DNA from 3 places in the Comamonas sp. GW821-FHT11H03 genome. Region 1 is predicted to be linked to each of the others. Evidence: predicted binding sites of a transcription regulator. Region 1 holds the regulator's gene; each other region holds the start of a gene.
The links. The regulator FNR, encoded in region 1, switches genes on or off when oxygen is low (the NO sensors DNR and NnrR bind a similar motif). The targets are predictions, from matches to a motif close to TTGATNNNNATCAA.
Positions count from the first base shown of each region.

Region 2: the regulator FNR is predicted to act here: its motif matches at 1,378-1,391, upstream of cyoA (ubiquinol oxidase subunit II).
Region 3: the regulator FNR is predicted to act here: its motif matches at 1,102-1,115, upstream of AC1RTQ_RS21600 (MBL fold metallo-hydrolase RNA specificity domain-containing protein).

Region 1 is NZ_JBXARF010000005.1:271,804-274,003, reverse strand. Features, by position in the region: gene hemN (oxygen-independent coproporphyrinogen III oxidase) at 1-297, opposite strand, end outside; gene fnr (fumarate/nitrate reduction transcriptional regulator Fnr) at 565-1,287, shown strand; gene AC1RTQ_RS13670 (hypothetical protein) at 1,351-1,614, opposite strand; gene AC1RTQ_RS13665 (FixH family protein) at 1,872-2,177, opposite strand.
Region 2 is NZ_JBXARF010000003.1:410,286-412,485, forward strand. Features, by position in the region: gene AC1RTQ_RS10175 (MFS transporter) at 1-1,147, opposite strand, end outside; gene cyoA (ubiquinol oxidase subunit II) at 1,486-2,200, shown strand, end outside.
Region 3 is NZ_JBXARF010000011.1:109,251-111,450, reverse strand. Features, by position in the region: gene AC1RTQ_RS21600 (MBL fold metallo-hydrolase RNA specificity domain-containing protein) at 1-1,018, opposite strand, end outside; gene AC1RTQ_RS21595 (MurR/RpiR family transcriptional regulator) at 1,291-2,154, opposite strand.

The sequences.
Region 1 (2,200 bases):
GGTATGCATGGCCAGCTCGCGGCCCAAGTAGTCCAGATACTCGGCAGCCTTTTCATGATGCTTGGTCACGATCTTGTTGCAGGCGCAGTAATAGCAAAGCGACTCACAGAACGGCACATGCACATAAACGGACAGCGGCAAAGCGCGCGAGCCAGAATGCGTCTTGCGCTGCTTGAGTGCCAGTATGTAGTCGTCTGCACCAAAAGCCTCAACAAAACGGTCGGCTGTTGGGAACGATGTGTAGCGTGGGCCGGGGATATCAAAGCGGCTCAGCAACTCAGGCGTGACTGCGGTCATAACTGGGAGTTAGGGTGCGCCCACACTCTGCATGGAGCATATTTCAATGGAAATCAGATCCTGAAAATCATGCCCCAAATAGGCAAAAGCGCATGTTTTGGAACGAATACTGGCAATGTGCCCCAAGGCAATCATCCTGTCCTTGATGAAAATCAAGAGACCTCAAGGCAAGTGCTGCGACAATTTGATCCATCTCATCTTCAACCACGAGGTCAATGACCAGCGCGACTCTCCACTGTGTGTCTGTCTGCGCGGTAGCAAAAGCCCATGAATCTTCAGACCATCAAAGCATCCTGCTCCAACTGCAATCTGCGTGAACTGTGCATGCCCATGGGCCTGGACGATGAACAAATGGAGCGCATTGAAGAGGTTGTGGCCACGCGCCGCAAGATCAAGCGCGGTGGGCTGCTGTTTCGCAATGGCGAAGAGTTCACCTCTCTGTATGCCATTCGAACCGGCTTCTTCAAGACCAGCGTGGCGACCGAAGACGGTCGCGATCAGGTCACAGGCTTTCAGATGGCGGGCGAAATCATTGGTCTGGACGGTATCGTCAACGACCACCACACTTGTGATGCCGTGGCCCTGGAAGACGCCGAGGTCTGTGTCATGCCGTTTGACAAACTGGAGCAGCTCTCGCGCGAGGTCACGGCGCTGCAGAACCATGTGCACAAGGTCATGAGCCGCGAAATCGTGCGCGAGCATGGCGTGATGCTGCTGCTGGGCAGCATGCGTGCCGAAGAGCGCCTGGCGGCTTTTGTGTTGAACCTGGTCCAGCGTCTGTCGGCACGCGGCTTTTCCAAGTCGGAGCTGGTGCTGCGCATGACGCGCGAAGAAATCGGCAGTTACCTGGGCCTCAAGCTCGAGACCGTGAGCCGCACTTTCTCCAAATTTGCAGAGGAAGGCATTGTGGAAGTCAGGCAGCGCCACCTGCGCATTCTGGATACCGAGGCGCTCAAACGCATCGTCAACAGCCAGCAATGCCAGAGCTGAGCCGAGTCAGCAGACGCTCTCAAGACAAAGCCCGCGGACAGCGGGCTTTTTTATCTGGGCGAATTACTCGGGCAGAGGCTCGGAAACGATGCCTCCATTGAGATCGCTGACGGAGCGCCCCAGCATCACCGTCATCGCTCCTCCTATCAGGGTCACGACCCAGAAGGCAAAAAAGGCGACCGTATAGATGGCCTGGCGCGACCAGCCCAGGGGGGAACCAAGCCAGTGCAGATCCAGCGGGTCCACAAAGGCAAAAACCACCATCTCCATGATTGCCGCCGCCAGAAAGGCCGGCCAGACAATCCACATCCAGCGTCGAGCATCCATCCTGATTCTCCTTGGGCTGTGGGCTTGACCATATTTTGCACAAAGGTGATGACCGCTCACGCAGGACTGCGGGCATGCACCATGGCGGGAAACCCTGAATCACTCTCTTTTCAGTAGCACCTTGCGCCATCCGGATAATGAAAAACCATTTACTTCTGCATCAACGTTAGACGGAGCATGCGCAACATGCTCTGATTTTGATATTGGCAACAAAAAAGGCCGCAAAAGCGACCTTGGCGGAGCAAGCACCGGAGCGCTCAGCGATCCAGAGGATGGTCCTTGACTGGAGTGGCCGCATGATTGCGGCCGGTGACTGCAGGGGCCATGCTTTTTTCACTTTCGCTCAGGCGTTGGTTGATTTCAATGCCATGGCGGTAGTAGTCAGGGTCAATCACGGGATCGGGCCTGCTCAGTGCGATGTATGCGGTGACAAAGCCGGCAATCACCACGATCACCGGGCCGGCGATGATGAGCCAGACATGGGCAAACTTCCACCAGGACTTGCCGTCCTCGGGGTGGGTGATCCTGGCCGTTTGCGAGACCTTGGCTTGTGCTGCCGACATGATGAAACCTCTTTACAAAATTC
Region 2 (2,200 bases), on a different contig from region 1:
GTGACGAGAAGTTGGAAGTCACCGTGCCCGAGGCCTGGCCGTAGGACAGACCCAGCAGCACAAAGCCCACCAGGATGAACACATTGTTGCCGGTGCTGCCGCTGCCCAGCAGCCAGGGTGCCAGAAAGCTGAAGATGCCGATCAGGCAGGCCATGGTGCCCAGGGTGTTGCGGCGACCCACACGATCCGCCAGCCAGCCCGAGAGGATCATGGCCGCGCCGGCCAGCAGCGCCCCGATGATCTGCACCACCAGCACCTCCGTCACGGACTGGTTGGAATACATGGAAATCCACGACAGCGGGAACACGGTCACCAGATGAAACAGCGCGAAGCTGGCCAGCGCGGCAAAAGCCCCGATCATCACATTGCGGCCTTCGTTGGTCATGAGACTGGTCACGCTGATGGGCTCCAGCTCACGCTCCTGCAGAAGCTGGGTATAGGACTGGCCCACAACCAGACGCAGGCGAGCAAACAGCGCCACCACGTTGATGGCGAAGGCCACGCAGAAAGGGTAGCGCCAGCCATAGCTCATGAACTCGTCGGCCGTCAGGCTGGAGTACAGAAAGGCAAACAGCGCTGCCGCAATGATGAAGCCCAGCGGCGCCCCGAGCTGACCAATCATCGAGTACCAGCCGCGCTTGTTCTGCGGGGCCGACATGGCCAGCAGCGAGGGCAGTCCGTCCCAGGAACCACCCAGTGCCAGACCCTGACCTATGCGCAAAATCACAAGCGCCCAGACGGCCTTCATGCCTGCGGCTTCAAAGCTGGGCAAAAAGGTCATGCCCACCGTGCACACGCCCAGCAATAGCAGCGCCAGGGTCAGCTTGGTGGCACGGCCCCAGCGGCGCTGCACGGCCATGGACAGCGCCGTGCCCACGGGGCGGGCCACAAAGGCCAGCGAAAATATGGCAAACGCAGCCAGCGTGCCATCAAGCTTGGACATGTAGGGAAACAGCAGCGAGGGAAACACCAGCACGCAGGCGATGCCGAACACGAAGAAGTCAAAGTACTCGGAAGAGCGCCCGATGATCACCCCCACGGCAATCTCGCCAGGGGTCACATCCTCGTCGGTATCTGCATAGGCCAAGGTTTCCGAGTTCTCATAGTCTTGCTGAGTAAGACCAATGGACGGGTTCATGCTTGTCATAAAGGTACAACTCCTTGTCTTACTTTTCAGTCCCGGGGACGCTTTCAGTTCTACGCCCAAGCATGTGCAGCCGCAATAGAGTTTTTGCTCTGAGCACTGTCGGACCAGCCCCGCGCAGCCCCCGTTTCTGAGGGCTGATTTGACAATTTCAAGCCCTGTCAGATCAAAGTTTGTCCACACGCCAAAGCTGCTAAACCCTTGTCACATAGCGCATTTCCAATCCCGAGAAGTTGACCTTGGACAAAATGTCCAATGGACAAGCCACCGTTTGGTATTACATTTGCCGAGATCCAGTAATCCGCGTTTACACCTAAGCGCGACTTTGTCACGCCCAAAGCATGTTAAAAATCAAGGAAATCCGTGGGCCCGCGTGGCTCTCAGCGGCCGCTTTGACTGCAACCCTCGCAGGTTGCAGCAAGGCCGTCGTCCTCAACCCAGCTGGCGATGTCGCCAAGCAGCAAGGCGACCTGGTCATTACGGCCACTTTGCTGATGTTGCTCATCATCGTCCCCGTCATCTTTTTGACGCTGCTGTTTGCCTGGAAATACCGCCAGTCCAACACCGAAGCCAAATACGACCCCGAATGGCACCACTCCACTGCGCTGGAGCTGGTGATCTGGACGGTTCCCCTGCTCATCATCATCGCTTTGGGCGCCATTACCTGGATCAGCACCCACAAGCTCGACCCCTATCGTCCTCTGGACCGCATCTCCTCCACCAAGGCTCTGGACCCCAACGTCAAGCCCCTGGAGATCCAGGTCGTGTCTCTGGACTGGAAATGGCTGTTCTTCTATCCCGAGCAAGGCATTGCCACCGTCAACGAAGTGGCTGCCCCGGTGGATCGCCCCATTCACTTCAAGCTGACCTCCACCCACACCATGAACGCGTTCTACGTTCCTGATCTGGCCGGCATGATCTACACCATGCCCGGCATGCAGACCGAGCTGAACGCCGTGATCAACAAGCCCGGTGTCTATGGCGGCAAGTCCTCTCACTACAGCGGCGCTGGTTTTGCGGGCATGACCTTCAAGTTCCACGGCCTGGAAAACGAGC
Region 3 (2,200 bases), on a different contig from region 1:
TGATGACCGCGCCGCTCCTGATGCGGTTGAGCTTGATGGAGTCCTCCACATCGCTGATGAAATGAATGTGCGGCGACTCCTTGAGTCTTCTGACGCTGCCCAGCAACTGCCTGGCCTCCTCGTCAAACACGCTGAAGTGCCGCAGCGTGATGTCCGTAGCCGCCACCGCCATCGGCGAATCCACAAAAATCTCGACCGGCGGCAGGCGCTGCTGCTGGATCAGCTGCAGAAAGTGATAGAGCAGCTCCTGGGTGCGCCCCACGGCAAATGCCGGGATGACCACATTGCCATGGGGAGCCGTGCGCGTAACCACATCGACCAGTTCCTCCAGGGTATCGCCCGTGCTCTTGTGCAGCCGGTCGCCATAGGTGGACTCGATGAGCAGCAGATCGGCGTCCGTGATCGGCGTGGGATCGCGCAAAATCACCCGCCCCGGCTGGCCCAGATCGCCGCTGGCCACCAGCTTTCGCGTGCCGCCCAGGCCGTCTGCCAGCCACAGCTCCACAATGGCCGAGCCCAGAATATGCCCGGCATCCTGAAAACGCACGGTCACCGCAGGATGGGGCTCGAAGCTGTGGCCATAAGGCATGGCCTGGACCTGCTCCAGCGTGCTCGCCACATGGGCCAGCGAATACAGCGGCACGGTCAGATCGCGCTCGCGCCCCTTACCCTCACGCTGACGCCGCGCCGCACGCTCGGCGTCCACCATCTGGATATGGGCACTGTCCTTGAGCAAAACCTCGAGCAGGTCCTTGGTGGCCAAGGTGGCATAGATTGCCCCCTTGAAGCCCCGGGCCACGAGCTTGGGCAGCAGACCGCTGTGGTCGATATGCGCGTGGGTCAGAACGACGAAATCCAGACTTGCGGGGTCAAACGCAAAAGCTTGCTGATTGTGCTCGTCGGCCTCGCGCCCGCCCTGGGCCATGCCGCAATCGATCAGAAAGCGGCAGCCATGGGCCTGAACCAGAAAGCAGGAGCCCGTGACCGATTGCGCCGCACCGTGAAAAGTGATGTTCATGAAGCATCCATTGACGATCCACATGGACCGCCAATGAATCTAGCACCACTGGCGCCTGCACCGCCAGAGCCGAAGGTCCTGCCTTGATCTCGATCAGGTCAACAGCCGCCACAGCCACCCCTTGCAGGCATCGCGTAGCTTCGCGCCGCCGCCGGCCCGCTGCCGTTCCCCGCTTCTCCGAGACTCATCAACTGCAGCCGCTGCGTCATGGAAAGCAAAGGGCCTTGCCGCGTCACGCTGTGACAACCGGACAGCCGGCCTCCTCGGCAGCGCTAGCGGCCTCTCCTGGCAGCATCCACATAGGCGCCTGACTCGAAAAGGTGTGCCTCCGCGCTCTCGATGCGGTCGATGACGGGCTGGCCCGCACGGCTGACCAGCAGTTCCAGCAACGACTCTGTCAATGCCATCCCGGCAGTGATTGACGGGAAGAATGAAGGACTCTGCGTCGAGAAAAGAAGTGTCGCATCTGCCTGAAGCGACAGCGGCGAGGCATCGCTATCGGTGACGGCAATCACCTTGCAGCCTGCACGCTTTCCTGCTTCCACCACCTGCAGCACCTCCCTGGAATAAGGCGCGAAGCTGACGACAAGGAGTGCATCCCCTTCAGTCATGGAGCGGGTCTGCATCTCTAGAGAGCCGCCCTGGCCGTCTATGAGATGCACAGAGTTCCTGAATAGCCGATAGACATAGACAAAGGAGAACGCGACGGGAAAGCAGGCCCGGAACCCCGCAGCATGAACATTGGCCGCAGTCTCCAGCAAGGCGGCCGCGTCGTGGAGCCGACGCCTGCTGTGTCGCTCGGTGAACTCGAGGTTCGCCTTGTGAACCTGAAATATCTCGCCCGCCAGGCCCTGGTCACCGGCGCGCTCCAGCAAAGAGCGAGCCCTCTCGCCGTACGCTTCGCGGCCCAGGCCCATTTCCTGTGCCATCGCCTGCTTGAGTTCGGGCCAGCCGGCAAATCCCAGCTGCTGCGCAAATCGCACCAGCGTTGCCGGACGCGCGTCCGCGCTGATACCCACGGTGCGCATCGAACTGGTGACCACTTCATTCGGATGGTCCAGCACGTATTTCGCAATCCGCTGGAGGGCGGGGCTCAGTGAGTTGAAGCGGCCTCGCAGCTCGTCTTTGACTGTCATTGTTGAGGACTCTATCGAAAGCTGTCCTAGCCAGGCGGCTGGCTCG